DNA from 4 places in the Streptomyces sp. MCA2 genome. Region 4 is predicted to be linked to each of the others. Evidence: riboswitches for the same ligand, from Rfam matches in the RefSeq annotation. Region 4 holds a riboswitch; each other region holds the start of a gene.
The links. A riboswitch is a leader RNA that binds a small molecule or an ion and turns the genes downstream of it on or off. The one in region 4 is predicted to bind cobalamin.
Positions count from the first base shown of each region.

Region 1 (7,248 bases), on a different contig from region 4:
ACATGACCGATTGGGTGGATGCGGATTCCGGATACGTCGAGGAGTCCTTCGCCCACATGGAAGCGGCGTTCACCGCGATCGAGGACTGTCCCGTTCCGGTGATCGCCGAGATCCGCGGTGTCGCCGCCGGGGCGGGCTGTCAGCTCGCTCTCGCCTGCGACCTGCGGTTCATGGCGGACAGTGCACGCATCGGGATGCCGATCGCCCGGCTCGGCATCCTCGCCAGTCCGGCCTTCGCGGCACGCATGGTCGCGCTGGCCGGACCTGCCGCGGCGCGGGAGCTGCTCTACACCGGCCGACTGGTCGATGCCCGTAGCGCGGTGGACCTCGGGCTCGCGGACGACAGCGTGCCCGAGGAGCGCCTCGCCGCCCGCACCTCCGGCCTCGCCGCCGCCGTCGCCGAGCAGCCGCCCGCGGCGATCCGGGCCGCCAAGCTGGCGGTGGCCGCGGCACTGGCGCCGCAGCGGGAGGCGGCCGCCGCCAATCCGCGGCCGGCGGTGGCACGGTCCGACTTCGACCGGGCGATCGCCGCGTTCCTCGGGCAGCGGTCGGCGGCCGCGGCGGTCCCGCCCGCCGCACCCTGACCGGTGCCGGGCCGGGCAGGCGGGGTTCACGGGAGGGCGTGGGGCGGGCGGGGGATGTTCTCGGGGCCGGCGCTACGCGCTGTTATTCGCCATGGGGCCGCTGTGTATCGTCGGGATGTGACTTGAAGTTTCAAGTAATTGTCCGCGGCGCCTCGCGGACCCGTCCCCGACATGCGAAAGAGCGCTCCCCATGACCTCCCCCCTCGGCACTCTCCAGTCCGCCCGTATCGGCACCCCGACGCGCCACGCCCCCTCGCCGCACGGCTACGACACCGGGCTGTTCCTGCTGCGGATCGCGCTCGGACTGACCATGGCCGCCCACGGCGCCCAGAAGCTGTTCGGCTGGTTCGGAGGTCCGGGGCTGGACGGGACCGCGCAGTTCTTCACGATGAGCGGCTATCCGGCGGGCAAGACGATGGCCGTCGTCGCCGGGCTGAGCGAGACGCTCGGCGGGCTGGGGCTCGTGGCCGGGCTGCTCACGCCGCTCGCCGCGGCAGCGGTCGTCGGCACGATGATCAATGCCCTCGCCGTGAAGTGGGGCGGGGGCTTCTTCGCGCCCAAGGGCGTGGAGTACGAGCTGCTGCTGACCGCCGGTGCGGCGGCGCTGGCGCTGACCGGGCCCGGCCGCTACGCCGTCGACCGCGTCCTGCCGGGCCTGCGCGCCCATCGGGCGGGCTACGGCGTGGCCGCGCTGGTGCTGGGCGGGGTGCTGGCAGGCGTGGTGCTTCTGGTCCGGAAGTGACCCGACCCCGGACCTCGGCCCTCGGCCCTCGGGCCGGAGACCCTCCGGATACCGGCCCGGGGATTCCGGGCAGGGACGGGACGGGCGGGGTAGAGCAGTGTGGGGAGGGCGCAGCGGCCCCTGGTCGTACCGCTGCGGCAGAAACGGAGAGCAGGCTTCATGTCCGTACGACGTCTTAACCACGCGGTGCTCTACGTCCGCGATGTGGCGCGGTCGGTCGCTTTCTACACCGACACCCTCGGGCTCGAGGTGGGGACCGAGATTCCGGGACGGGCCGCGTTCCTCCGCGCGCCCGGCTCGCTCAACGACCATGACCTGGCGCTGTTCGCGGTGGGACCGGACGCACCGGGGCCCGAGGCCGGTCGGGTCGGGCTCTACCACCTGGCCTGGGAGACCGGCACGCTCGGCGAACTCGTCGCGGCACATGCACGGCTCGTCGAGCGGGGCGCGCTGGTGGGGTCGAGTGATCACCTCGTCGCCAAGTCGCTGTACGCCAAGGACCCGGACGGCATCGAGTTCGAGGTGATGTGGCGGGTCCCGCGGGAGGACTGGCCGGGCCCGGACCAGCCGGACCGGCTGCTGCCCCTCGACCTGGCGGCGGCGCTGGAGCGCTGGGGGCCGGATCTGATGACGGGCGCGGCGGCCGGTTCGGCCACCTGACCGGGCAGCCGCGCCCGGGCGGCGGTACGGGCACGGGCGGTGATACGGGCGGCGGCTGCGTACGGGGCTGCTGGGGCTGAGGTGCCTCAGGCGCCCGGCGCGGCCTGCTCCACCTGCTCTGCCTGCTCCGCCTGCTCTGCCTGTTCCGTCGGCTCCGCCTGCGGCGTCGGCTTCGTTCGCGCCGCCCAGCGCTTCTCGACGCCGGCCAGTCGCCAGTACGCCAGCGCCGCGGCCCACACCACCACGAAGAGGCCGACGATGAGGAAGCCGACATTGTCGAGGTCGAGGCCGGAAATCCAGCCGGTGAGCGGGTCGTTGAGGGCGAGCTTGTCGTGCAGCACGGTCACCAGCTCGATCGTGCCGATGAAGAAGGCGACGGCGATCGACAGGCCGGTGATGGTGAGGTTGTAGTAGACCTTGCGCACCGGGTTGGAGAACGCCCACTGGTAGGCGAAGTTCATGAAGGTCCCGTCGAGGGTGTCGAACAGGCTCATCCCGGCGGCGAAGAGCAGCGGCAGACACAGCACCGCGTACCAGGGCAGGCCGGCCGCGGCGCCGCTGCCCGCCATCACCATCAGGGTCACCTCGGTCGCGGTGTCGAAGCCGAGCCCGAAGAGGAAGCCGAGCGGGAACATCTGGCCGGGACGGGTGATCGAGCGGGTGAACCGGCCCAGGAAGCGGTTCATGAAGCCGCGTGCGTCGAGGCGCTGTTCCAGCTCGGCCTCGTCGTAGTGGCCGTTGCGCATACCGCGGAAGACCCGCCAGATCCCGGCCAGCGCGATGAGGTTCAGGGCGGCGATGAGGTAGAGGAACGTACCCGAGATCGTCGTGCCGATCGTGCCCAGGATCTGGTGCGTACGGGATTCGTCGTTGAGCAGCGTGCCCGCGAGCTGGGCGCCGCCCGCCACCAGGGCCGCCATCGCGACGACGACACTGGAGTGCCCGAGGGCGAACCAGAAGCCGACCGACACCGGCCGCTTTCCGTCGGCCATCAGCTTGCGGGTGGTGTTGTCGATCGCGGCGATGTGGTCGGCGTCGAAGGCGTGCCGCATGCCGAGGGTGTAGGCGGTGATGCCGAGCCCGACACCGAAGACCTGGCTGCCCACGGCGTAGTGATGGGGGACCACGAGCAGGAAGAGCACGCCGAAGGCGACGACGTGCAGACCGGCTATGACGGCCATCAGGCCCGCGGTGCGGACGGTGTCCTGCCGGCGCCAGCGGAAAGCGGCGGAAGCAGGGGTGTTGCGGGTATCGGTGGACAGGGCCATCCGGCGGTCACGCTCCAGCACCTCGTGGATCAGTTCGTGAGATGCCGTGGCCGGTCTCCTGGCTTGGGGGTACCACCCTGCTCCTTGAGAGCTTGGGGGAGGGTGTACGCGTCCGCCCCCGCCTTCCCGGCCGCGGGCTGCGGTCAGTGGCGCCACCGGCGCGTCGTGCGCCGGTGGAAGGGGCGAAGACTCCCCGATCACAGTGGCGAGGGCCGCTCCGGACTGGGACCACACGGTCCGTCACCGGTCTTCCCGTACACCACGGCCCGGTCACTCTAACTGCCGCCCGGGAGGTGCGAGGTTCGCGGGGCCGGGCCCTGGGCGGTGGGCGATCGGTGGTCGCGGGGCGTCAGTACTCCAGGGCCGAGAGGAAGGCATGGAGTTCGTGGTCGAAGAGCGCGGTGTTCTCCAGATTGACCATGTGGGCCGCGCCCGGTATCCGGACTCTTCGGGCGCCGGGGACGGTCAGCGCTATCGCATGGGCGTTGGCGGAGATGTCGCTGCTGTCGAGGTCACCGTCGAACACGACCGTCGGCACCCGGATCTCGCCGAGGCGGTCGGCGGCGCCGACCTCAAGGGGCATACCGGCGCCCGCCCCGTCGGCATGCACCTCCACATTGGCCTCCGCCGAGGCGCGCATCCGCTCACGGAATCCCGGGTGCACCGCGGACGGTTCGCGATGCGGTCCGTCCACCCACATCCGCAGGAAGTGCTCGACATAGCGTTCCGCGCCGTCGGGGGCGCCGATCGCCGCCACCTGCGCCTTGATGTGCTCCAGGAGGAAGGGGTCGGTGAAGGCGCGGCCGCTGATCCCGGGGGAGGCGAGCGCGAGGGCCGTCACCCGGTCCGGGTGGGCTATGGCGGTGTCGAGCGCGACCCGCGCACCATGGGAGAGGCCGACGAGGACGGCGTCGGGGACATCGAGCGCGTCGAGCAGGGCGCACAGGTCGTCGTGGTTGGCGTAGTCGCCGGCCACGGTGGAGGACAGTCCATGGCCGCGGAAGTCGTAACGGATCGCGCGCAGGCCGGAGTTCACCAGCCAGGCGAACTGCTCGTCCCACATGTGCTGGTCGAGCATGCCGCCGTGGAGCAGCACCACCGCGGGGCCCGAGCCGGCCGTCTCGTAGAACAGCTCGCCGTCGTCGACCGGCACGATGCCGTTGTCGATCTCGGACCAGGCGGTGATTCCTCGGGTCATCTTGCGGGCCGTCCTTTGTGTACCTGATGCGGTGAAGCGGGCGTGATGCCATTGTCATCGCTATTGCCGTCACTGCCGCAACTGCCCTGACTGTCGCTTTCCTCCGGCGCACTGCGCGGGCCGTTCGCCAGATGCCGGAATTCCTCGCCGAGCCGGTCCAGTACATGCAGTGCGGTACGGACGTCCCCGGCGGGCAGATCGGCCAGCCGCCGGCGCAGCTCCGACGCCTCGAACGCCTGGATGCCGCCTATCGCCGCCGTGCCTTCGGCGGTGAGCCGGATCAGGGAGGAGCGGCGGTGTGCGGGGTTCGGGGCCGTCACGACCAGACCCAGCTCCGCGGCGTGGTTCACCCAGCGCTGCACCGGCTGCCGGTCGAGCCCCATGGCGCGCGCCAACTGCGGCACGGTCTGCGGGCCTTCGCTGCGCAGCGCGTCCAGCAGGGCGTGTTCGCCGGCCGTCATGCCCGTGCCCGCCAGCTCGTGCTCCACCGCGCGGACGACCGTGCGGTGCAGTGGCCACAGGCGTCGGATGACGCCGTACAGCAGGTCTTCGGCGGGCGTCGGATCCCCGCCGCCGGCACGCTCGGTATGGCTCGCGACGACACTCACGGCGTCCCCTTCGACATCCTCTTCGGCAACCTCGTCGACGCTCCCTTGCACATCCCCCTCAATGACACTCATGATGTCATGATGACATCGGCGATGTCGTTTGGGAAGAGGGTTGCCGCGGAAAGGAGTTGATGAGGCGGTGGGCATGACGGAGCCCGCTCGGACGGTGGACGAGAAAGGTGGACGGCCCATGAAGGTCGGTCTGTTGCGTGCGGTCGGGGTGGCCACGGCCGTGTACGGAGTGGCGGTGGCGGTGGCGCCCGATCTGCTGGCGCGGCCCTCGGGGCTGGTCGACGCCGAGGGGCGGACCGAGCCGGCGACCCGGACCTCGCTGCGCCCGCTGGCCTGGCGGGATGCGGTGAGCGGGCTGGCGATGGCGCTGGCGCCGGAGGGCCAGGCGCTGCGCACCGCCGCGTATGTGCGGATGGCGGCGGACTTCGGGGACGCCGTACTCCTCGGCGCGACGCTGCCGGGCCGCGACCGCAAGCTGAAGGCGGCCGCGGTGTCCGCGGGGTGGGGCGCGCTGTCGGTGGCCGGGCTGCTCGCCGGAAGACAGCGGCGGGGGAGCGGGGTTATGCGGTCGGCGGAGGTGGGGCCTCTTCGGGTGCGAAGGTGATGACGAGGTCGGCGCGGTCCCGAGTGGCCGCCACGACACGGGCGTTGGCCTCGTCCGAGGCGTGCACGAACCGCTCGGCTTCGGCGCGCGGACGACCGAAGCGCTCATGCCGGTCGACCAGCCGCCGGATCCGCTCCGGCGTGTCCAGCTCCACGTACCAGACCTCGTCGAGCAGCGCCCGGACCCGCGGCCACGGGGCGGATTCCAGGAGGAGGTAGTTGCCCTCGGTGACGATGAGCGGAATGTGGGGTGCCACGGGAATGCTGCCGGCGACCGGCTCCTCGATACGGCGGTCGAAGGCCGGGGCGTAGACGGCGGTGTCCGGCTCAGGGGAGCGCAGGCGCGCCAGCAGTGCGGCATAGCCGGCCGGGTCGAAGGTGTCCGGCGCGCCCTTGCGGTCCGTACGGCCCAGCCGGCGCAACTCCGCCTCGGCGAGATGGAAGCCGTCCATCGGTACGAGCGCCGCCTGCCCGGCCAGCTCCGCCACGAGGTGGGCGGCGAGGGTGGACTTGCCGGCGCCGGGCGGTCCGGTGATGCCGAGCAGCCGGCGCCGGCCGGGAGTCGCGGAGGCGGCGAGCCGACGGGCGCGGGAGAGGAGGTGCCGGGAATCCATGGTGCGTCCATCGTGCCTGAGGGGCGGGGCGCCGGCCGTACGCCCCCGGTCGGTGGCCAGGCCGGTGGCAGGCCGGGATGCTCAGAGGTACGGCAAAACGGGCGGGGCGGCCCCGAGGAGCGTGCCCTCAGGGGGACGGTCCTCGGGGCCGGACGGGCGGGGCATGCCCTACTGGAGAGACGCACCCCGGTCCGCGAGGCCCAGCCGCCACAGGGAGGTGACCTCGGCCGCGCGGGCCACATGCAGCGGGTCGGAGGTGTCGCGGGCGCGCGGATGGCGCGGGGTGATGTCGAGCCGGTCCAGGACCGTGAGGCCGGCCTTGGCGAAGGCGTCGAGGAGTTCGGCGTGCGGGCGCAGGCCGAGGTGTTCGGCCAGGTCGGAGAGGATCAGCCAGCCCTCGCCGTCCGGGGTCAGATGGTCCGCGAGGCCGCTCAGGAAGCCGTGCAGCATCCGGTTGCCCGGGTCGTACACCGCGTGCTCCACGGGGGAGGTCGGTTTTGCGGGCACCCACGGGGGGTTGCAGACGATCAGCGGGGCACGGCCGGCCGGGAACAGGTCGGCCTCGATCACCTCCACCTGACCGGCGACGCCCAGGCGTTCGGTGTTCTCGCGGGCACAGGCCAGCGCCCGCGGATCCTGGTCGGTGGCCACGACCCTGCGCACACCGCGCCGGGCGAGCACCGAGGCCAGTACGCCGGTGCCGGTGCCGATGTCGAACGCCAGCTCGTCGTGGGGCAGCGGCGCCTCGGCCACCAGGTCCACATACTCGCCGCGGGCCGGGGAGAAGACGCCGTAATGCGGGTGGATACGGTCGCCGCCGAGCGCCGGGATCTCGACGCCCTTCCTGCGCCATTCGTTGGCGCCGACGAGCGCGAGGAGTTCGCGCAGCGAGACGAGGGAGGCGGTCGGGTCCGGGCCCTCGGTGCCGTCTGCGGCTTCCGCTGCGGCTTCCGCGGCGG
Region 1 covers NZ_JAMJFM010000019.1:124,193-131,440, forward strand. Annotated here, with positions in the region: gene M8I34_RS18255 (enoyl-CoA hydratase/isomerase family protein) at 1-584, shown strand, start outside; gene M8I34_RS18260 (DoxX family protein) at 775-1,326, shown strand; gene M8I34_RS18265 (VOC family protein) at 1,486-1,986, shown strand; gene M8I34_RS18270 (HoxN/HupN/NixA family nickel/cobalt transporter) at 2,073-3,254, opposite strand; cobalamin riboswitch at 3,285-3,533, opposite strand; gene M8I34_RS18275 (alpha/beta fold hydrolase) at 3,604-4,452, opposite strand; gene M8I34_RS18280 (MarR family winged helix-turn-helix transcriptional regulator) at 4,449-5,132, opposite strand; gene M8I34_RS18285 (hypothetical protein) at 5,251-5,676, shown strand; gene M8I34_RS18290 (nucleoside/nucleotide kinase family protein) at 5,633-6,289, opposite strand; gene M8I34_RS18295 (class I SAM-dependent methyltransferase) at 6,458-7,248, opposite strand, start outside.
Region 1: it holds a riboswitch for cobalamin, as region 4 does, so the genes downstream of both, M8I34_RS18270 (HoxN/HupN/NixA family nickel/cobalt transporter) here and M8I34_RS31145 (cobalamin biosynthesis protein) in region 4, are expected to answer to the same signal.

Region 2 (7,248 bases), on a different contig from region 4:
CAGAACTCTCGACCGGCAGATGCGCTGTCAGTTGATTGTCAGTCGCTCCCTTGCATGCCGAATGGCCTGGGAAGCGCCGTGCCCTGACCAACGGCCGCGGATGCCGCTGCCGGCGTCGTTGACCGGCGGCCACCGCAATGGGGGGCGGCGATCCGGCGTCTGGGGCGGGGGCCCGTGAAGCGGAAAGTCCGCTGCCCTGGTGCGTCACACCGGGGCAGCGGACTTTCTTGGCGCAGGCGCAGGCGCAGGCGCAGGCGCAGGCGCTGGGCGGGACGAGTCCTCGCCGGGTGGAGAGCAGTCAGCGGCTGTAGATGGCCATGATGGGGTCGCTGTCGTCGCAGCACACCTCGTGGTAGCCGTTCGCCTGGGCCTGCGGGAGTTGCTCCGCTTCGCACGCCGCCTTCGAGGGGTACTTCGGGCACCGACGGGGACTGAGCTGGTCCCGCTTGGTCCCGCTCAGAGATCTTCTTGGCTCATGTCCAGGGCAGTGCCCAGGTGGTCAGCCGATGGGGTTGACGAAGGTGGCCGGGTGGGTGGCGCCGGTCTGGTCGACGAGCGGACCCCAGGGCCACTTCAGGGTCAGCGCGGTGGTCTCGTTCGGCGGGGTGACGACCGCGGAGGCGGGCATCCAGGGGTGCGCCTCGTCCTTCCTGGCCATGGCGAGGTTGATCGTGAAGTCGGTACTGTCCCCGGGCTCCAGGGTGATCGAGCTGTGCTTGGCCGACGAACGGCGCAGCGACCAACTCTGACTGCCGTTCTCGGACTTGAGGTCCACGCCCGGGAATCCGCCGATCTTGCAGGTGCTGCTGCCCTTGTTGGTCAGCACGATGCTGGTGGTCGTCGCACCGTCCGCGTCCGGGGTTGCATCGCCGCCTGTGGCGAACGACGCCTTGAGGCCGGAGGTGTGGCAGCGCTGGACGCCCGAGCCCGACCCACCACCGGTAGCCGCCTGCGCGCCGCCCGGCTGCTTGCCCGCAGCGCCCGCCTTGGCCTCGACCTTCGCGTCGACTTTGGCGTCGACCTCGGCACCGGGGCCCGCCTGGCCATCGGAGCCCTGGGCCCCGGCGGAGGAGCCCGCGCCGCCGGACTCTGCGGCGGCCACGCCCGTGTCCGTGCGGCCCGCGGGCTTGGCGCCGGCGGCGTCCGAGCCGGAGCAGGCGGTCAGGGTGAGGCCGGCGGCTGCGGTCAGGGCCGCGGCGGCAATGCGCAGCGTGCGGCGACGAGCGGTACGGGCGGTGGTGGTGGCGCTCATGTGGTGTCCCCCGGGGCAGTCGGTGTCGTTGGCTCTTCGGTACGTCACCCACTTTGGTCTGGGCCACTGTTGCGAGGCTGCTGCTCCACTAACGTCCGGCTAACAGGGGCGTGATGAGGGGAAGGACGTCAAGGAGAACCCGAAGAGGCAGGCGTAGCCGCCTAGTTGGGAAGAAAACGCCCAGCCGCTTGCGGAAGCAGGGGCATCCGACAGGCCCTACAAGCGCCCGACAGGCCCGACAGCCAAGGTCATAGCCATAGCCACAGGCGTCCCGCCCCACAGCGACCGGAACGGTCAGGACACTCAGCAGTTACGCGACCCCTCGGACACCTCCAAGGCCTCCCAGAGCGGGGGCGGGGCGGGGCGAGGACAACCATGCGGAACCTAGGGCCTGACCATGGGCCGCTCCCTCCGCAGCCCGGCCGGGACTGCGGGCCTGACTGGTTACCGGTGTCTTACGAGGCGCCCTTCCCCACGCCCCGACGGGGTGGCTGCGGGTTTGCTGTACGCATGAGGGGCCCGCCGATAGCGGTCGGCCCCCTGTCCCCTTCAGGAGGCCCTGGTGTCCCGAGTGTCCCGCCGTACCGTCGTGCCCCTCCTTCTCGTGCTGGTGGTCGTCGCCGGAATCGGGCTTTATCTCTTCCAGCCTTGGAAGGCGTTCACCGACACCACGGTGAACGAGGCGTTGCCCACGGCATCCGCCCCCGAAGTGAAGGGCGGGGAACCGTCGATGAAGAGCACGAGACCGAAGGACCTCGCCGAAGGCCGCTTCGTCACCCACGAGCACGACACCAGTGGCACCGCCCGTACGGTCCGGCTGGCGGATGGCGGCCAAGTGCTGCGGCTGGAGGACCTCAAGACCTCCGAGGGGCCGGATGTACGCGTCTATCTTTCGGCCCGGGCCGCCGATGCGGCCAAGGCCGGGCTCGATGACGGGGCAGTCGCGCTGGGGAAGCTCAAGGGGAACCTCGGAAGCCAGAACTACACCGTCCCGGCCGGCACGGACCTGTCGAAGCTCCGCAGCGTCGTGATCTGGTGCGAGCGGTTCTCGGTCTCCTTCGGCGCCGCCGATCTCGCCCCGGTGTCCGGCTGACCCGTTGAACATCTGGATATGCACACGCGTAGCGGCTCTGCCACAACGTCTGCGAAGCCACCTCGGTGGCGGCCGGTGGCAGCCATTGGCGGCTTGATACCCGCTCCCACAGCAGACTGCGATACGTGTCGTAGTTGTAGTCCCGGTCGGCGAACGGCCGCTTCGGTCGGTGGCGTGGGCGATCGCGCCCGTCTTGGCTTCCTCGGCGGCAACGGACCTGCCCACCGTCCTTCGCCCGAGCCCCTGTCAGGTGGTCTTGATCTGGCCTCCGTCGATGACGAATTCGGCGCCGGTGATGTTGCCGGCACGCGGGGAGGCCAGGAAGGCAACGAGGTCGGCCACCTCCTGGGGTTCGGTGATGCGTCCGGTGGAGATGCCCATCTGCTGGGGTACGACCTGGTCCAGGGCCTCCTGTGCCGTGCCGCCCGCACTGGCCGCGACGGTGTCGGCGAAGGCGCCGGGGGCAGTCCAGAACGGGGTGCGTACGGGGCCGGGAGCGACGGCGTTGACGCGGACGCCACGGGGAGCGAACTCCTCCGACAGAGCTTTGGTGAGGTTGCTCAGGGCGGCCTTGGCCGCTGAATAGTCCACCACCATGGGGAACGGCAGGCGGGCGTTGACCGAGCTGATGTTGACGATCGCGCCCTCGCCGTGGGCCAGCAAGTGTGGCAACGACGCACGGCTGGCGCGCACCGCGCTCAGGAATGTCATGTTGAGGGCGTGCGTCCACGCTGCGTCATCGACGTCGAGGAAGCTGGAGCGTGGGTTGGTGGCGCCGACGTTGTTGACCAGCACGTCGATCCGGCCATGTCGGTCTGCTGCCTCCTGGGCCAGCGTGTCGGCACCGTTGGCGTCGGCCAGATCCACGGAGTGGAAGGTGACGTCGTATCGCTCGCGCAGGGCTGCCAGCTCAGTGGTTTCCGTACGGCTGCCGACCACCACGCGCGCGCCCTCACGGCCGAGTGCCTCGGTGACGGCCAGCCCGATGCCCTTGCTGCCTCCAGTGACAACGGCGACCTTGTCCGTCAGGTTCAGCTCCACCGGGATCTCCTCCTGCGTCACGCTTCCAGCATGAATAAATGCGTCTGAATCGGTCGTACTGGGTGAGTGTCCGCTCTCGTTTCGGAGCAGCCCCGTCGCCACGCGGCCTGCGCTGAGGATTCCCGCCCACCAGCACCCTTCGGGGGCCTTGGGACCTCACGGTTCCGTCGGCGGTCGGGTCGTGACGGCGGGGTCGCCGGACACCTCCTGACGCAGCACCGGCTGGGGGTGTTCTCGTAGAGCCGGTCGTCGAACATCAGCTAATGCCCGGGTCGGCTGTTGCCGAACCACTGGTGGGCCAGTTCATCGGCGATCAGGCGTTCCGAGGTGCGTGCGCCGTCGAGGTGGTTGGTGCCGAAGGTAGTCGTGCCCTGGGCCTCCACCGGGAGACCGGTTCGCGAACCGCAGACGACGGGGCCGTGCCGGAGGCCGCCTGCCGGCCTTCGACAAGACCGCCACCCTCCACCAAGCAGCACCCCACCTCGCAACCATCCACATCTGGACCGCACGACGACCCGAAAGAAACGGCCTGGGTCCCCTGGTGCGGCGGGGCGGGGTGGACTTACTAGGACGTCCAACTATATGTTCGTGGGCAAGGCCCGCGGTGCAGGGAAGCCGGCGTGAATCCGGCGCGGTCCCGCCACTGTGACCGGGAAGTGTGCTCTTCGAGCAGGACAGGCCACTGACGGAGAAGTCCGTCGGGAAGGCCGGAGGGCGCGCGCTGATCCGGGAGTCAGGATACCGGCCGCGGGGTGTTCCGTGTTGTCCACGAGGATGGAGCAGACACGCATGGCACCGGTCCGTACCCACGACCCAGGTGATCCGGCGGAGCAAGCGGTGGCGCACGCCAACCCCTAGTTCCGCGACGGCTCTTCGGCCTTCGCGTCCCACGGCCTGCCCGTACGCGCACCCCACCGGGTGTGGTCTGCGGCCTGCCGTGCCATCCCCGGATCGCACCTGACGAGAGCAGGCTCTCATGGTCCGTGAACTGACACATTTCATCGGCGGCAAGCATGCACCGGGAACGTCGGGGCTCTTCTCCGACGTGTACGACCCCAACACCGGCCTGGTCCAGGCCCGTGTCCCGCTGGCCGGGCGGGCCGACACCGAGCGGGCAATCGCCGACGCCGAGTCGGCACAGCAGGAGTGGGGCGAGTGGAATCCGCAACGCCGCGCCCGGGTCCTGCTGAAGTTCCTCCAACTCGTCGACGGGGAGCGGGAGTCGCTGGCCCGGCTGCTCTCCGCCGAGCACGGCAAGACCGTCGCCGACGCGCACGGTGACCTTCAGCGCGGCCTGGAGGTCGTCGAGTTCGCCGCCGGGATCCCCCATCTGCTCAAGGGGGAATTCACCGACAACGCGGGCGGCGGTATAGACGTCCATTCGCTGCGCCGTCCGCTCGGTGTCACGGCCGGCATCACCCCGTTCAACTTCCCCGCGATGATCCCGCTGTGGAAGGCGGCGCCGGCCATCGCCTGCGGCAACGCCTTCATCCTCAAGCCGTCGGAGCGCGATCCGTCCGTACCGCTGCGGCTCGCGGAACTCTTCCTGGAGGCCGGTCTGCCGCCCGGTGTGCTGAATGTGGTCAACGGCGGTAAGGAGGCGGTCGACACGCTCCTTGCGGATCCCCGCGTGCAAGCCGTCGGCTTTGTGGGCTCCACCCCGATCGCCGCCGACATCTACGCCACCGCCGCCGCGCACGGCAAGCGCGCCCAGTGCTTCGGGGGCGCCAAGAACCACATGATCGTGATGCCGGACGCCGATCTCGACCAGACCGTCGACGCCCTGATCGGCGCCGGGTACGGATCGGCCGGCGAACGCTGCATGGCGATCTCCGTTGCCGTTCCCGTGGGGGAGGACACCGCCGATCGCCTGGTCGCCCGCCTCAAGGATCGTATCGCCATGCTGCGGATCGGTGCCTCCGATGACCCGGACGCCGATTTCGGTCCGCTGGTGAGCCGGGACGCCCTCGACCGGGTACGCCGCTACGTCGACATCGGCGTCACCGAAGGAGCCGAACTCGTCGTAGACGGGCGCGACTTCACACTCCCCGGGTATGAGAACGGGTTCTTCGCGGGTGCCTCGCTCTTCGACCGGGTCGCCCCCGCGATGCGGATCTACCGGGAGGAGATCTTCGGCCCGGTCCTCTGTGTGGTGCGCGCCGCCGACTACGAGGAGGCACTGCGGCTGCCCAGCGAGCATCCGTACGGCAACGGGGTGGCGATCTTCACGCGGGACGGGGACACGGCCCGTGACTTCACCCGCCGCGTCAACACCGGCATGGTCGGCGTCAACGTACCGATTCCGGTCCCTGTCGCCTACCACACCTTCGGCGGCTGGAAGCGGTCCGGCTTCGGCGACCTGAACCAGCACGGACCGGACGCGATCCGCTTCTACACCCGCACCAAGACCGTCACCTCGCGCTGGCCCTCCGGGGTCAAGGAGGGCGCGAGCTTCACCATCCCGACGATGGGATGAGCCCGATGAACAGTACTCTCACCAAGGACCAGCTCGCCCTGGCCGAGGTCACCCTCGACTTCACCGAGGAACACCTCACGCCGCACGCCGTCGCCTGGGACCGCGACAAGCACTTCCCCGTCGATGTCCTGCGCAAGGCCGCCGGCCTCGGCCTCGGCGGTGTCTACGTGCGCGAGGCATCCGGCGGCTCCGGCCTCACCCGCAGCGACGGGGCACTCATCTTCGAGGTCCTGGCGACCGGCTGCCCGTCCATCGCCGGTTACCTCTCCATCCACAACATGGTCGCCTGGATGATCGACCGGTACGGCGACGAGGGGCAACGCGTCCGCCGGCTGCCGGATCTGTGCTCCATGGAGGCGCTGGGCAGCTACTGCCTGACCGAACCGGGCGCCGGATCGGACGCCGCGGCACTGCGCACCCGCGCCGAACGCGACGGCGACCACTACGTCCTGAACGGAGTCAAGCAGTTCATCTCCGGAGCAGGCGCGGCGCAGGTCTATGTCGTGATGGCGCGCACCGGCGGGGGAGGGCATGACGGGATCTCCGCGTTCGTCGTCGAACGGGACGACCCTGGACTGTCCTTCGGGCCCAATGAACAGAAGATGGGCTGGAACGCGCAGCCCACCCGGCAGGTGATCCTCGACGACGTACGCATCCCGGCCGACCGCCTGCTCGGGGCCGAGGGGGAGGGCTTCCGCATCGCCATGTCGGGCCTCAACGGCGGCCGCCTCGGCATCGCCGCCTGCTCCTTGGGCGGCGCGCAGAACGCATTGAACCGCAGCCTGTCCTACCTCGCCGACCGGGAGGCGTTCGGCGCTCCTCTCCTGGACGCGCAGGCGCTCCGGTTCCGGCTCGCCGACATGGCGACCGAGCTCGCCGCGGCCCGCGCCCTGGTACGGCAGGCCGCCGACGCGCTGGACCGTGACGACCCGCAGGCGCCGCAGCTGTGCGCCATGGCCAAGCGGTTCGCCACGGACACCGGCTACTCCATCGCCGACCGGGCACTGCAAATGCACGGCGGCTACGGCTATCTCAGCGAGTACGGCATCGAAAAGATCGTCCGCGACCTTCGGGTCCACCAGATCCTGGAAGGAACCAACGAGATCATGCGCGTCATCGTGGCCCGCGGGCTCACGGAGGTCGTCCGATGAGCGGAAACGAGGACACCGTACTGGCGGCCGTCGAGGGCCGCACGGGGCGTATCACCCTGAACCGGCCCCGGGCCCTCAACGCCCTCACCCACGAGATGGTGCACAGGATCGCCACGGCCCTCGATGCATGGGAGCACGATCCGGCGGTCGAGACCGTGGTGATCACCGGAGCCGGAGAGCGCGGTCTGTGCGCCGGCGGTGACATCCGTGGGATCTATGAGGACGCACGTGGAGG
Region 2 covers NZ_JAMJFM010000002.1:138,522-145,769, reverse strand. Annotated here, with positions in the region: gene M8I34_RS02460 (DUF4232 domain-containing protein) at 500-1,252, opposite strand; gene M8I34_RS02455 (DM13 domain-containing protein) at 1,815-2,345, shown strand; gene M8I34_RS02450 (oxidoreductase) at 2,592-3,386, opposite strand; gene M8I34_RS41195 (hypothetical protein) at 3,647-3,769, opposite strand; cobalamin riboswitch at 3,965-4,151, shown strand; gene M8I34_RS02445 (CoA-acylating methylmalonate-semialdehyde dehydrogenase) at 4,363-5,862, shown strand; gene M8I34_RS02440 (acyl-CoA dehydrogenase family protein) at 5,868-7,013, shown strand; gene M8I34_RS02435 (enoyl-CoA hydratase/isomerase family protein) at 7,010-7,248, shown strand, end outside.
Region 2: it holds a riboswitch for cobalamin, as region 4 does, so the genes downstream of both, M8I34_RS02445 (CoA-acylating methylmalonate-semialdehyde dehydrogenase) here and M8I34_RS31145 (cobalamin biosynthesis protein) in region 4, are expected to answer to the same signal.

Region 3 (7,248 bases), on a different contig from region 4:
TGCCGCAGGCGTGGATCATCCGGACCGCTACCTGGCTGACGTCGGCGGGCAGCCCGGCGAGATCCGCCTCGGCGCGGATGGTGGCGAAGGACTGGCGGTAGATCGCCGCACCGTCCTTCTCGTAGTCGAACGCGGTCACTCTGGCCTCGGGGGTGTCGGGTGCGGGAGGGCTCGGTGGTTCACATGAATCGGGTGGATCGGCTGGATCGGGTAATTCAGGTGGTTCGCATGGCTCGGGTGGTTCGCATAGCTCGGGTGGCTCGGGTGGCTCGGGTGGCTCGGGTGGTTCATGGGCCAGGGCATGGGGCTTTGGGGTTGCTGTGGTTCATGGGGCCGGGGCCGGGGCCGGAGCCGTGGGCGGGGGTGCCGCGGTGCGTGCGGCGGTCGGTGCGGTGTCCGGTGCGGTGTCCGGTCCCACCAGTGCTACCCGGTAGCCCTCCGCCGTGGCCAGTACGTCGATCCAGGTGCCGTGCGGGTGACCGCAGCGGCGTGCGCAGCCGGACCAGTACACGGGGAGGCCCTCGGGGGCGGGGCCGGTGGGCAGTCCGTCCGGGACGGCCGCGCCGGCGGCGAGCGCGGCCGTCGCGTCGGCGCGTACGTCGGTGAGGGACTTGGCGCAGCCGGGGCGGCCCGTACAGGCGCCGAGCCGGTGCCAGGGAGAGGCCGGGTCGGTGATCAGTCCGGCGGTGGTCAGCTCCGCCAGCCGGCGGGGTGCCGCGGCGGCCGGCAGTCCGGGCAGGACGACGCCGCGCCACGGGGTGAGGCGCAGCGCCCCCGAGCCGTCGCCGGCGGCGATCGCGGTCAGCAGCCGCCATTGGGTCACCGACAGCCGGCCCAGCGGCGCCAGGACCGAGAGCGCGCGGTCGTCGTCGGGGCCCTCGACGATGCCGGGGGCGGCGGAGTCCGCGTACGGCGGGGAGGTGCGGGTGCCGGGTGCGGGAGCCTCGGGCACAAAAGCGGCCCGGATGCCCGCCGACCGCAGTGCCGCCGCCACGTCCCGGGCCGTCAGGCCGTGTCCGTCGGGGAGTTCGCGGACCCGCCAGGCGCCGCTGCCGCTCGCCGCGGCGGCGGTCAGGAAGGCCTCGGCGGCGGCGAGCGCGGCACGCGGAGCGTCCGGTCCTGCGATCCGCAGCGCCGCCGGATCGTCGCCGACCCGCAGCAGGGCGCCGCCCGCCGGGCCGGACCGGTCCCCGGCCGCTCCCGGTTCTGCGTCTGCTTCTGCTTCTGCGAGCAAGCTCACATCTCCGCCGAGCGCCGCCACATCGCCCCGCCCGTCGTCCAGCACGAACAGGAAACGGCCCGAGAGGGCGGTCGCGGACTCGCTCGCACAGAGCAGCGCGTCCAGCTCACGGGCCCACCGTCGCACGTCAGAAGGGGTGTGGCGGTCCAGTCCGGCCAGCGGGGAAGCGAGGATGTTGCGGATGCGTTCATGGCGTTCGGAGGGCAGCAGGCCGGCGTCGCGCAGCAGCGCGGCGAGCCGGCCGCCGCAGCCCTCCGCGAGGCCGCGGAGCTCGACGTTGCCGCGGGAGGTGAGGGAGAGATGGCCGTCGCCGAGCAGGTCCGCGGCATCGGCCAGGGCAGCAGCCTGACGAACCGTCAGATCTCCGGCGGGCAGCCGGATTCGGGCGAGATGGCCGTCGGCGGCCCGGTGCAGCCGCAGCGCTCCCGGGCAGGCGTCACCGCGGTCGCGCAGCGGCGGTGCGGCGGCCTGGGGCCGTGTCGAGGGGGAGGGCGGCATGGCCGCGAGCATACCCACGGGGGCGGGCGCCGATCCGGGCCGGATCCGGCCAGGCGCCCGGCCCGCGGCGTGCGCGCCCCCGCACCGGTCCGGCCTGCCCGGAGGCCCGCTTACCTCGGCCGTCCACAGCCCTTACTATGCAGGTCGGTGGGTCGGCTGGCCCACCGACGCCAGCGACGGCGCAGGGTCCTACGGCCCTAGGGAGGAAGCCCGGTGAGAATCCGGCGCGGTCCCGCCACTGTGAACCCGGAAACCGCCGGGCGAGCCAGGAACTCCCGCCGTCCTTACGACCACCCGGGGCGCGGACACCCCGAGGAAGGCCTGCGCTCGCATGCTTCTGCTGCTGTCGACCTCCGACACCGACCTGCTCAGCGCCCGCGCGGCCACGGGTCCCGTGCCGTACCGGCTCGCCAACCCCGCCCGGCTCGATGTCGCCGAACTGCCCGCGCTGCTGGAGGGCTGTGACCTCGTCGTCGTACGCCTCCTCGGCGGCATCCGTGCCTGGGAGGAGGGCCTGGAGGTGCTGCTCGCCGAGGACCAGCACCGGCCGGTCGTCGTGCTCACCGGTGAACAGGCCCCCGACGCCCAGCTCATGGAGCAGTCGACGGTCCCGGTCGGCATCGCGGCCGAGGCGCACGCCTACCTCGCGCACGGCGGGCCCGCCAACCTCGACCAGCTCGCCCGCTTCCTCTCCGACACGGTGCTGCTGACCGGCCACGGCTTCGACCCGCCGGCCCCGGCGCCGTCCTGGGGCCCGCTGGAGTGGGAAGCCCGCAACGAGACCGGCCCGCTGGTCGCCGTGCTCTACTACCGCGCCCACCACATGAGCGGCAACACCGGCTTCGTACGGACCCTGTGCGAGCAGATCGAGGCGGCGGGCGGCCGCGCCCGGCCCCTGTTCGTCGCCTCCCTCCGCGCCCCCGAGCCGGAGCTGATCGAGGAGCTGCGGGCCGCCGACGCCCTGGTCACCACGGTTCTCGCCGCGGGCGGCACCAAGCCCGCCGAGGCCTCCGCCGGCGGCGACGACGAGTCCTGGGACGCGGGCGCGCTGGCCGCCCTCGACGTACCGATCCTCCAGGCCCTGTGCCTGACCGGGCCGCGCAGCGCCTGGGAGGAGAACGACGAGGGGCTGTCGCCGCTGGACGCCGCCTCGCAGATCGCGGTCCCCGAGTTCGACGGCCGGCTGATCACCGTCCCGTTCTCCTTCAAGGAGGTCGACGAGGACGGTCTGCCGATGTACGTCGCCGACCCCGAGCGCGCCGCCCGGGTCGCCGGCATCGCCGTCCGGCACGCCCGGCTGCGGCACATCCCGGCCGCCGAGAAGCGCCTCGCGCTGGTGCTGTCCGCGTACCCGACCAAGCACTCCCGGATCGGCAACGCGGTCGGCCTGGACACCCCGGCCAGTGCCGTCGCCCTGCTGCGCCGCCTTCAGGCCGACGGCTACGACTTCGGCACCGAAGAGGTTCCCGGCCTGGTGTCCGGCGACGGTGACGAGCTGATCTACGCCCTCATCGAGGCCGGCGGCCACGACCAGGAGTGGCTCACCGAGGAGCAGCTCGCCCGTAACCCCGTCCGTATCCCGGCCGCCGACTACAAGCGCTGGTACGCCACGCTCCCGCAGGAGCTCCGGGACTCCGTCGAGGAGCACTGGGGGCCGCCGCCCGGCGAGATGTTCGTCGACCGCAGCAGCAACCCCGACGGCGACATCGTGCTGGCCGCCCTGCGCCGCGGCAATCTCCTCATCCTCATCCAGCCGCCGCGCGGCTTCGGCGAGAACCCGATCGCGATCTACCACGACCCCGATCTGCCGCCCTCGCACCACTACTTGGCGGCGTACCGCTGGATCGCGGCCTCCGCGGACGACGGCGGTTTTGGCGCGGACGCCATGGTCCACCTGGGCAAGCACGGCAACCTGGAGTGGCTGCCCGGCAAGAACGCGGGCCTGTCCGCGGCCTGCGGCCCGGACGCCGCCCTCGGTGACCTCCCGCTCGTCTACCCCTTCCTGGTCAACGACCCCGGCGAGGGCACCCAGGCCAAGCGCCGGGTGCACGCCACCCTCGTCGACCACCTCGTGCCGCCGATGGCCCGCGCCGAGTCCTACGGCGACATCGCGCGCCTGGAGCAGCTGCTCGACGAGTATGCGGCGATCTCCGCCATGGACCCGGCCAAGCTGCCCGCGATCCGCGCCCAGATCTGGACGCTGATCCAGGCCGCCAAGCTCGACCACGACCTGGGCCTGGAGGCCCGCCCGGACGACGACGGCTTCGACGACTTCCTGCTGCACGTCGACGGCTGGCTGTGCGAGGTCAAGGACGCCCAGATCCGCGACGGTCTGCATGTCCTGGGCGGCGCCCCGGCCGGTGAGGCCCGCGTCAACCTCGTCCTGTCCATCCTCCGCGCCCGCCAGATCTGGGGCGGTACGTCCGCCCTGCCCGGTCTGCGCGAGGCACTCGGTCTCGACGAGTCCGCCGCGACCCGTACGACGGCCGACGAGGCCGAGGCCACCGCCCGCGGCCTGGTCCAGGCGATGGAGGACGCGGACTGGGACCCGGCGGCGGTGTCCGCTGTCGCCGAGGGGCACTCGTCCGCGGTCGCCGACATCCTCGACTTCGCCGCCCGCCAGGTCGTCCCGCGCCTCGCCGCCACCACCGACGAGATCGACCACGCCGTGCACGCGCTGAACGGCGGCTTCGTCCCGGCGGGCCCCTCGGGATCCCCGCTCCGTGGCCTGGTCAACGTTCTGCCGACGGGCCGTAACTTCTACTCCGTCGACCCCAAGGCCGTTCCCTCCCGTCTGGCCTGGGAGACCGGTCAGGCCCTCGCCGACTCGCTCCTGGAGCGCTACCGCTCCGACAACGGCGACTGGCCGCAGTCGGTCGGGCTGTCCCTGTGGGGCACGAGCGCGATGCGGACCAGCGGCGACGACGTGGCAGAGGCCCTCGCCCTGCTGGGCGTCCGCCCCGTATGGGACGACGCCTCGCGCCGGGTCAACGGACTGGAGCCGATCCCGCTCGCCGAGCTCGGCCGCCCCCGTGTCGACGTCACGCTGCGCATCTCGGGCTTCTTCCGGGACGCGTTCCCGCACGTCATCGGCCTGCTCGACGACGCCGTACGGCTGGTCGCCGGCCTGGACGAGCCCGCGGAGTCCAACTTCGTGCGCGCCCACTCCCAGGCCGACCTGGCCGAGCACGGCGACGAGCGGCGCGCCACCACCCGCATCTTCGGCTCTCGCCCGGGGACGTACGGCGCGGGTCTGCTCCAGCTGATCGACTCCCGCGACTGGCGCACCGACGCCGACCTCGCCGAGGTCTACACCGTCTGGGGCGGCTACGCCTACGGCCGCGGTCTGGAGGGCCGCCCGGCCCGGGACGAGATGGAGACCGCCTACAAGCGCATCGCGGTCGCCGCCAAGAACACCGACACCCGCGAGCACGACATCGCGGACTCCGACGACTACTTCCAGTACCACGGTGGCATGGTCGCCACGGTCAAGGCGCTCAAGGGCAAGGCCCCCGAGGCGTACATCGGCGACTCCACCCGTCCCGAGACGGTCCGCACCCGCACCCTCGTCGAGGAGACCTCCCGGGTCTTCCGCGCCCGGGTGGTCAACCCCCGCTGGATCGAGGCGATGCGCCGCCACGGCTACAAGGGCGCCTTCGAACTCGCCGCGACCGTGGACTACTTGTTCGGCTACGACGCCACCACGGGCGTGGTCGCCGACTGGATGTACGACAAGCTCGCCCAGACCTACGTGCTCGACCCCGAGAACCGCGACTTCCTCCAGCAGGCCAACCCCTGGGCGCTGCACGGCATCGCCGAGCGCCTCCTGGAGGCCGAGTCCCGCGGCATGTGGGAGAAGCCGGACGCGGAGACGCTGGCGGCGCTGCGCCAGGCGTTCCTGGAGACCGAAGGGGAGCTGGAGGGGGAGGACTGACGCAGGGGCCGCGCCGCCCCGGCCGGGGCGGGATGCCGTCCTGGTCAGCGCTCTCCCGGGCCCGTGTGATGCCGCGGCATCACACGGGCTTTGCGGTGATGTCCCCGTTGCTGGTGGTCAGGTCCAGCTGGAAGCGTCCCGCCGGGTCCTGGGCGATGCCCAGGTGTTTGTCGCCGTTGCTGGTCTGGGCGGCGACGCGGTACGGGCCCTTCGGCAGTTGCAGGGTGATGGTGCCGTTGGACGTCCGCGCCCGGATGTTCTGGGCGACGGCCGGGGTCAGATCGATCTCCCCGTTGGAGGTCTGCGCCGTGATGCGCCTGCCCGACAGGCCGCGTCCGGTGATCTGGCCGTCGGAGGTCCGTGCGTCGACCGCGCCGGCGACCCCGTCCAGGTCGATGTCCCCGGAGCTGGTGGTCACCTTCACCGGGCCCACCCCGCTCAGATCCACCGCCCCGGACGAGGTCTCACCGCTGACCGGGATGCCCTTCGGCACCTCGACCGTGTAGTTCACCGAGCAGTCCTCGCCACAGCCGCCGAGCACCAGCACCCCGTCCTCGATCCGGTGTGTGTCCCCTTCGGGCCGTTCGCCGTGGTACCGCACCGAGCGGTGGACCGAGACCCTGCCGCCGCCCTTGCCGCCGTGCACCGTGAGGCCGCCGGAGGTGCTGTCCAGCCGGATGGCCGTGATCTTCTTCGACACCTCGGCGTCGTCCTTCAAGGTCTTGCCGGGCAGCACTCCGCAGGCGCTGATGCCGCATGCCCCGACGGCGGCCATCGCGAGGACCCCGATGTAGCGGACGCGCTTGCGCATGAATTCCCCCGGAAAGCTCGGTAGTTGGTGCGGCGAGGGGGCTCCCCCGCCCGCTTCCCCGCCACGACGAGGCTAGGGCGGCGGGTACGGCCCCACCATGGGGAAATCCCCCGGACCGAGGTGTGGTGTGCCCCAGGTGCGGGCCGCGGAGGCCGGTGCGAGGATTTTTGTGGGGGCGGTACATGGGCTGCTTATGGGGGCGGACGAGGAGGCTTCCGGTGACTGCCACGAAGACATGGAACGCCGAGATCAGCATCACCGAGACCGACAGCGAGGTCCGGGCCGAGGCCAGGCTGCGCGGCAAGGACGGCGGACAGATGGTCGGCGAGGGAGCGGCACGCTGCAACCCCGCCGACGAGAACGTCCCGGCCATCGGGGACGAGCTGGCGGTGGCGCGGGCGATGTCCGACCTCAGCCACCAGCTGCTGCAACGGGCCGCGCACGACATCGAGGTGCACACGGCCCGGCCGGTGGAACGGCTGCGCGTCTGAGGGACGTCGGCGCAGCGGCCGCCGTCCGGCGGGCGGGCTCGTGAAGGGCGTCGTGCCCGTCTCGCGCGGGCCGTCCGCTGAGCCCGGTCCGTGCCGCAGATGTAATGGTTGAATGTATTTGACCCATGACCGCACCCTGGCGGACATGGCGCGAATCCCAGATCTGCCGGGTGAATCGTGGTGGTGTCCCGCATGTGGCCTCTCCTCCGATTCCTGCCGGCCGGTATCAGAACACTCCACATCCGAGGGCATGGTGCGGTACCTGTGGTGCCAC
Region 3 covers NZ_JAMJFM010000001.1:331,962-339,209, forward strand. Annotated here, with positions in the region: gene M8I34_RS01530 (precorrin-8X methylmutase) at 1-139, opposite strand, end outside; gene cobG (precorrin-3B synthase) at 326-1,738, opposite strand; cobalamin riboswitch at 1,905-2,032, shown strand; gene cobN (cobaltochelatase subunit CobN) at 2,070-5,672, shown strand; gene M8I34_RS01545 (DUF4097 family beta strand repeat-containing protein) at 5,752-6,483, opposite strand; gene M8I34_RS01550 (DUF1876 domain-containing protein) at 6,702-6,974, shown strand.
Region 3: it holds a riboswitch for cobalamin, as region 4 does, so the genes downstream of both, cobN (cobaltochelatase subunit CobN) here and M8I34_RS31145 (cobalamin biosynthesis protein) in region 4, are expected to answer to the same signal.

Region 4 (7,248 bases):
GGATCGTGGGCCTGTTCACCGTCGGCATCGTCGGCACGTCCCGCAAGCCGCAGCAGGAAGGCGGCGCGGTCGCGCTCGCCGTGCCGGGTACGGGCGCGCGGGCCGGTGCGGTGGCCGCCTTCGCCCTGTGCGCGGCGGCCGTGGCCTATGGCATCTATCTGATCGTCGCCGCCTGACCCTGCCGGAGACGGCAGCGGGCAGCGACGACGGACCGGGCGAGGCGCCCGGCGGACCACGGCATCAGCCGTCGTCCGCCGGGCGCCTCGTCGCTGGTACACCGCGGCCGCCGAGCGCGTCATCGGCCTCCCTGGCCAGCCGGTCGGCGATGGCCGTGCCGCCGCGGCCGTTGAGGAAGGCGGACACCCCGAGCTGAACGACCTTGCTGAAGGTCTGGTAGTGGGCGCTGCGCGGGCGGGGTTCGGCCGCCAGCAGCGCCTCGTGCAGGGTGCGGGTGTCGGGCCGCGGCTCCGGCTGCCCGGCGGCGCCGTGCTCGCCGCGCTCCGCACCGCCCCGCGGCGGGCAGCGCGGCGCCTCGGCGCTCTCCCGGTACGCCGATTCGCGGGTCGCCGCGAACCCCCGCTCCAGCAGACAGCGCTCACTGCGCGGGCCGGTCAGCGCCTCGATCAGGGACCGGGCGCCGGCCGGCCGCTTGCTGCCGGCCGAGATCGCGAGATTCTGGCCGCCCAGTACGGACATCCGTTTGCCGTCGCTGCGGCGGGCCGGCAGCTGGGTGACGTCGAACTGCTCGCCGGGGGTGAGCTTCTCGGCGACCGACGCGTACTCGACCGGCCAGTTGCGCATGAACAGGGCGCGGCCGTCGGCGAACCAGCGGCGGCTCTCCGTCTCGTCCATCGTGGTGGCCTCGTGCGGCATGATCGAGTCGAGCCGGCCCTTGAGGTCGGTGACGCCCTGCTGGAGTGCGCCGACCTGCTCGTCCTTGGTGAAGCTGGTGGCGTCGGGGTCGCCGCCGTTGGCCCAGGCCGACTCCAGGGTGTTGACGGTCAGCCCTTCGTAGGGGCGTAGCTGGGCGACCATGCCGTACATCGTGGGGCGCTTCTTGTGGTGCCCGTCTGCCTCGTCGGCGGCCTTGCGGTTGTAGTCGTCCGCCACGTCCTGCGCCGTCTTCTCCAGCTCGTCCCAGTCGGACGGGACGGGACGGCCGTACTCCTTGAGGAGGTCCTTGCGGTAGTAGAGCAGTCCGGCGTCGGTGTTGAAGGGCACTCCCCACACCTTGCCGTCGTACTCCACCGTCTTGGCCACGCTGTCGAGGAAGTCGCCGTCCAGCTGGGTGGCCCAGGGACGGATGACGCCCGCCTCGGCGAACTCCGCGGTCCAGGCGACATCGAGGTTCAGCACGTCATAGCCGCCGTTGCCGGACTGGCCCGCCGCCAGCAGCTGGCTGCGCTGGCCGTCGGCGGTGTCCGGGAGCCGGACGATCCGTACCTCGCGGCCGTGCTCCTTCTCCCAGGCGTGGATCAGATCCTGACGGATGCCGGAGCTGCTGAGGTCGCTGCCGGTGGCAAGGACGATCGCGCCCTGCTCCGGGAGGGTCCGCTCCTCCCCCGTACAGCCGCCGGCCGCCGGCAGCAGTGCCAGAGCGACCAGCGTGGCGGCCGCCCTGGTGCGCGGGGTGGTCATCGGTCCCCCTTCGTGGCCGTGCCGATGGAGGCGATCCGCCCGGCCAGGGTGTCGACGGCCTGCGGACCGCCGGGCACGCACTGGCCGTGGGAGGCGTCGGCCAGTTGCTGGAGGGCGAAGGTGTCACAGCCCGATCTGCCCATCGCCAGTGCCAGGATGGGCACGCGGGGCCCCTCCTTGACGAGTGCGCTGAGGGTGCGTTCCACGCCCGCCGCGCGCCCGGCGCCCGCGCCGTCGTCCTGATCGAGGATGAGCACGATGGCCTTGTTGGTGGCCGAGGACGTCTTCATCTTCCGCACGGCGCGGGTCAGCGCCTCCTCCATCGCGGCGCCGTGGTCGACCAGTTCGCCGTGCGGGCTGCCCGCGATCCGCTCCAGCGCGGCCTTGCCCGGGGCGGGGTCGGCGCTGCCGAGCGGGACCAGCTCGCGTACCGCGTCACGGTCCTCGGGATGGGCGCGGTCCGGGAAGGTCCACAGGCCGTAGGTGTGCCGGGCGCCGACCAGTTCCACGGCGCGTCCGGCAGCGCTCAGCGCGATCGGGAGCTTGCCGCCGTCCGCCATGGAGGTGGAGGCGTCCATGAGGATCAGCAGCTGGCTGGACCGCTGCGCCTTGTCGTAGCCGTCCAGGACCCGGGAGACCTGTTCCGGGGCCGCGGTGAAGGGGACCGTGGCGGCGAGGGGGCTGACGTCCGCGCGGCTGTCGAGCAGCGGTGAACCCTGCCGCGGGCCGCTGTCCCGCACTCCGCGGTAGCCCTGCGCGGTCAGGGTGCGCTGGCCGCCGTCCCGGGCGCGAAGCCACTGCGCGAAGCCCGCCACGGCGGCCTGCCGCGGGGTGGCGTCCGTGGCGCCCTGCCAGTCGACGCGGACCAGGGGGTGGTCGAGCGCGGGGACGTTCGCGGGGTAGTAGGCGACGTAGCGGGCGCGCAGCGGGAGCGGGGCGTCCAGGGCCGGGCAACTGCCGGTGGCGCGGCCCAGGTTGTAGTCGGCGAGGGACTTCTCCGACACCAGGGGCGCGGACCTGGTCCGGTCGACGGAACCGGCGGCGTCGGTGTCGGGCCGCAGCGAACACAGCAGTTCGGTGCTGCCCGCGTACTGGCTGCCCGGGGCGGCGAGCCGCTCCTCGGCGTGCCGGGCGAGGGTGAGGTCGGGCGCGCCCGTTGCGGTGCCCGAGCCGTCGTGGGCGAGGTAGAGGCCGAGGGTGTGCAGCAGACCGGTGCCGGACAGCACGGGGCTCGGCCGCAGGAGCTTGAGGTCGTGGTGGGTGCTGTCGGTTCCGGCGAGCAGCTCCTGCCAGGAGGCGCCGGCCGGTTCGACGTCGTCCAGCCGCCGGCGCGCCGGGATGCCGACGACCAGGGGGGTGTAGGCGACCGGGGCGGCGTAGTGCAGGGTCGCGGGGGAGCCCGTGGCGGGCATGCCGCGGCGGGCCTCGTAGTAGTCGGCGGTGGATTCCGGGATCCAGATGTCGGGCTGCGGTCCCGGCCGGTGGAGGGGGTCGATGCCCTGGTCGCCCGGCCGCTCCTTGCCGGTGCCGTGTGCCTCGCCCTGCCAGCGGTCGGCGGCCGCGAAGCCCTGGTCGACCTGGTCCTTGGCGGCGGAGTACACGGTGATCTGGGCGCGCCGGCAGCCGTCGGGGAGGTCGCCCTCGCCGCTGAGGGGCCGGGTGTTGGCCTGGGACATCTCGTAGTCGAAGGCCGCCTGGCGCAGCGCGGGTTCGGCCTCGGGGGCGGTGAGCAGCCGCAGTTCGAGGGCGGGCGGGCAGGGCGCCGCGCCGTCCGCGAGCTGGAGCAGCACGACGCCCGTGGTGGCCGGGACGAAGATGATCGCCAGGATCAGCAGGAGTCTGGGCCAGTGCCGGAAGTACGACTTCAGCCAGCGGCGTAAGCGGATCCGCAGCGGGGTCGGCGGGCGGTCCTCGGGAGTGGCGAAGGACAGGATGACGTCGTCGACGGTGTTCTGCTTCGCCGAGCGCGGCTCCCAGACATCGCCCATCGGCGTCCGTTCACCGGCCAGTTGCTCGCGCAGTGCCCGGACGAGGTCCTCGAAGGTGACGAACCGCTTGCCGGGGATGCCCCGTTCCAGGGTCTGCACCAGGGCGCGGGTGAAGACGCTGCCCCCGGTGGGCTCCTCGCCGCTGAAGATACGGCGGTTGGGCTGCGCGGCCATCAGCAGCGAGGTGGGGTTGCGGCAGGAGTGGAAGGCCTCGCTCGCGTTGCCGGCGTAACAGCACTCCAGGACGATCACGATCCGGTCGGCCCGCGCGTTGTCCAGATAGGACAGCACGGTGTCCTGCCAGGAGACGGTCTTGTGACGCCGTTCCGAGGCGCCGACCATCAGTTGCAGATTGCCGCCGTCGCGGCCCACCCGGCCGTGGCCGGAGAAGTACACCAGCAGCAGCCCGCGCGCCTCCTGGACGACGGTGTCCAGCGCCTGTTCCACCTCCCAGGGCTCCTGAGGCCGGCAGGTGACGACCTCGCCCTTGGTGAACAGATCGGTGCCGGGGGCGAGCAGGGCCCGCTCCAGTTCCCGGGCGTTGTCCTTCACCGCGGGGAGCGGGCGCAGCGTGCGGTAGTCGTCGACACAGATCAGCAGCGCCCGGTTGACCTTGCCCCGTGCGTCGTATTCGGACATCCGGCTCAGTCCCCGGCGGTGCGGCCGCTCCCGTCTGCCGGGCTGCCGGGATCGGGGTGTTCGGGGGCCACGGCGCCCGGGCCCGCGTCGCCGAGCGCGCGCAGGTCCCCGTCGCCGCTCCCGACCGCGACGGTGGGCCGCTCGCCGGTGTCGCGTTCCTCCCGGCGCCGTCGCAGCCACTCCTGAAGGGCGATGGTGAGACTTTTGGTCATCTCGGCGGCGACGGCGCCGACGATGACCAGGATCAGGTCGTCGACGCCGACGGCCATGTCACCGGGGCCGTCGTCGCTCTCGTCCTGCGGCCGCGGGCGCAGCAGCCAGTCGTGGCGGCTCCGGTCCAGCCACGGTTCGCGCTCCAGCCACGCCTTGAGGTCCTCGATGTCCTGGTCAGGATTGTTCGTGCCCGTGATCCTGATACGGATCTCGTGGCGGTCAGCGCTCTGCGGCATCCCCCGGCCCCCTTCCGGCGGCCCCGTCGCCGCCGTGCACCAGATAGTGACGTGAGATCAGGGGCGGGGGCAACCGTCTGTGACGTGGCTGCCACGCTGTGGCGTGCGCCACAGCCCGTGCCACAGGACAGCGTCGCAGGTCAAGGGTGAGTTGACGGGCATTCGCGGGGCGTGGTGGACTGCCGGAGCCATTCGGCGACAGATGAGGAAGTCCGGTGAGAATCCGGCGCGGTCCCGCCACTGTCACCGGGGAGCGTTCCTCCAACGAAGGCCACGGTCCGCCTCGCGTACGTCCGATGACGTACACCGGGACTGGAAGGCCGGAGGACTCGCCGATCCGGGGAGCCAGGAGACTCTTGTCGCCGTCACGTCGAGCCAGGGCGCGGACCCTGAGTGAGGACATACCGCCATGCCCGGCCGCCCTGCCAGATCTCCACTGCCCGCTGCCGCAGGGGCCCTTCGAGGCATGACGGACGTCTGATCCGATGCGCGGCGAACACGCGGGATATGTGTGTGGCGCGGCCCTCGGCTTTCTCGCCGACCTGATCGCGGCGGACCCCCGGCGCGGCCATCCGGTGGCCGCCTTCGGCCGGGCCGCGGGCGCCGTCGAGCGCCGGCTGTGGCGCGATCACCGCGGATACGGGGCGGCGCATGCCGTGGTGTGTGCGGGCGGTGCCGCCGCCGGCGCCGCGCTGCTCCAGCGTGCCGTGCAGGGCGCTGCCGTTTCCCCGTCCCCCCTCCGCAACGGCGCCCGGGTCGCACTGACCGCGGCGACGGTCTGGGCCGTGCTGGGCGGCACCTCGCTCGGCCGGGAGGCGCGGGCCGTCGGCGGGGCGCTGACGGCGGGTGATCTGGACGTGGCACGGGAGCGGCTGCCGCATCTGTGCGGGCGCGATCCGCAGGCGCTGGACGGGCCGCAGATGGCCCGCGCGGTGGTGGAGTCGGTCGCCGAGAACACCTCCGACGCGGTGGTGGGCGCCCTCGTCTGGGGCGCGCTGGGCGGGGTGCCCGGCCTGGTGGCGTTCCGGGCGGTGAACACCCTGGACGCGATGGTGGGGCACAAGTCGCCGCGCCACCTCCGCTTCGGCTGGGCCTCGGCCCGGCTCGACGATCTCGCCGGCTGGCCCGGCTCCCGGCTGACCGCCGCACTGACCGTGCTCGCGGGCCCCGACCGGCGCGGTGCGCTGCGGGCCTGGCGGGCGGACGGCGGCGCGCACCCGAGCCCCAACGCGGGCCCGGTGGAGGCGTCGTTCGCGGGCGCGCTGGGCGTACGGCTGGGCGGCACGCTGGCGTACGGCGGGCGGGTGGAACACCGTCCGGTGCTCAACGAGGGGGCGCCGCCGGTCGCGGTGGCCGACATCGAACGGGCGGTGCGGCTCTCGCGCCGGGTGAGCGCGCTGGCGCTGGTGACGACGGTGGCCGCGCGGCCGGCGTTCGGCGCCGTGCGGCGGGCCCTGCTGCGTACGGCCCGCCCGTCCGCAGGTGCAGTGACGCGCAGGGCCGCGGGTGCGGTGGCGCGTACGGTTCACGACAGCCGGGGTCCCGGCGCATGAGGAGGACCCGGTGAACGGGCGGTTCAAGGCATCCGGAGGGGCCGTCGGCGGTGGCCTGTTGGTGGCCGGTACGACGTCCGACGCCGGCAAGAGCGTGGTGACGGCGGGCATCTGCCGCTGGCTGGCCCGGCAGGGCGTCCGGGTAGCGCCGTTCAAGGCGCAGAACATGTCGCTGAACTCGTTCGTCACGCGCGAGGGCGCGGAGATCGGACGGGCCCAGGCGATGCAGGCCGCCGCGGCGCGGGTGGAGCCGACCGCGCTGATGAATCCCGTACTGCTCAAGCCCGGCAGCGACCGCAGCAGCCAGGTGGTGCTGCTGGGGAAGCCGGTGGGTGAGCTCAGCGCGCGGGGGTACTTCGGGGAGGCCGGGGGGTCGTCCGCCGGGAAGGCGCTGTATGCCGGGCGCCGGGAGGAGTTGCTCGGCACGGTCACCGACTGCCTCCAGGAGCTGCGGCGGACGTACGACGCGGTGATCTGCGAGGGCGCCGGCAGCCCCGCCGAGATCAATCTGCGGCGTACCGACATCGTGAACATGGGCCTGGCGCGGGCCGCCCGTATTCCGGTGATGGTGGTCGGTGACATCGACCGTGGCGGGGTGTTCGCCTCCTTCTTCGGCACCACCGCGCTGCTGTCCAAGGAGGACCAGGCGCTGGTCGCCGGGTATCTGGTCAACAAGTTCCGGGGCGATGTGACGCTGCTGGAGCCGGGACTGGAGATGCTGCGCGGCCTCACCGGACGGCAGACGCTGGGGGTGCTGCCCTTCTCCCACGGTCTCGGCATCGACGAGGAGGACGGCCTGAGGGTGTCGCTGCGGGGCGCGGTGCGTGAGAGCGTGGTGACGCCGCCGCACGGCGCGGAGGTGCTGCGGGTGGCGGTCGCCGCCGTACCGCTGATGTCGAACTTCACGGACGTGGACGCGCTGGCCGCGGAACCGGGCGTGGTGGTGCGGTTCGTGGACCGGGCCGAGGAACTGGCCGACGC
Region 4 covers NZ_JAMJFM010000048.1:5,396-12,643, forward strand. Annotated here, with positions in the region: gene M8I34_RS31125 (hypothetical protein) at 1-176, shown strand, start outside; gene M8I34_RS31130 (extracellular solute-binding protein) at 241-1,638, opposite strand; gene M8I34_RS31135 (caspase family protein) at 1,635-4,265, opposite strand; gene M8I34_RS31140 (hypothetical protein) at 4,271-4,714, opposite strand; cobalamin riboswitch at 4,917-5,070, shown strand; gene M8I34_RS31145 (cobalamin biosynthesis protein) at 5,200-6,267, shown strand; gene M8I34_RS31150 (cobyric acid synthase) at 6,278-7,248, shown strand, end outside.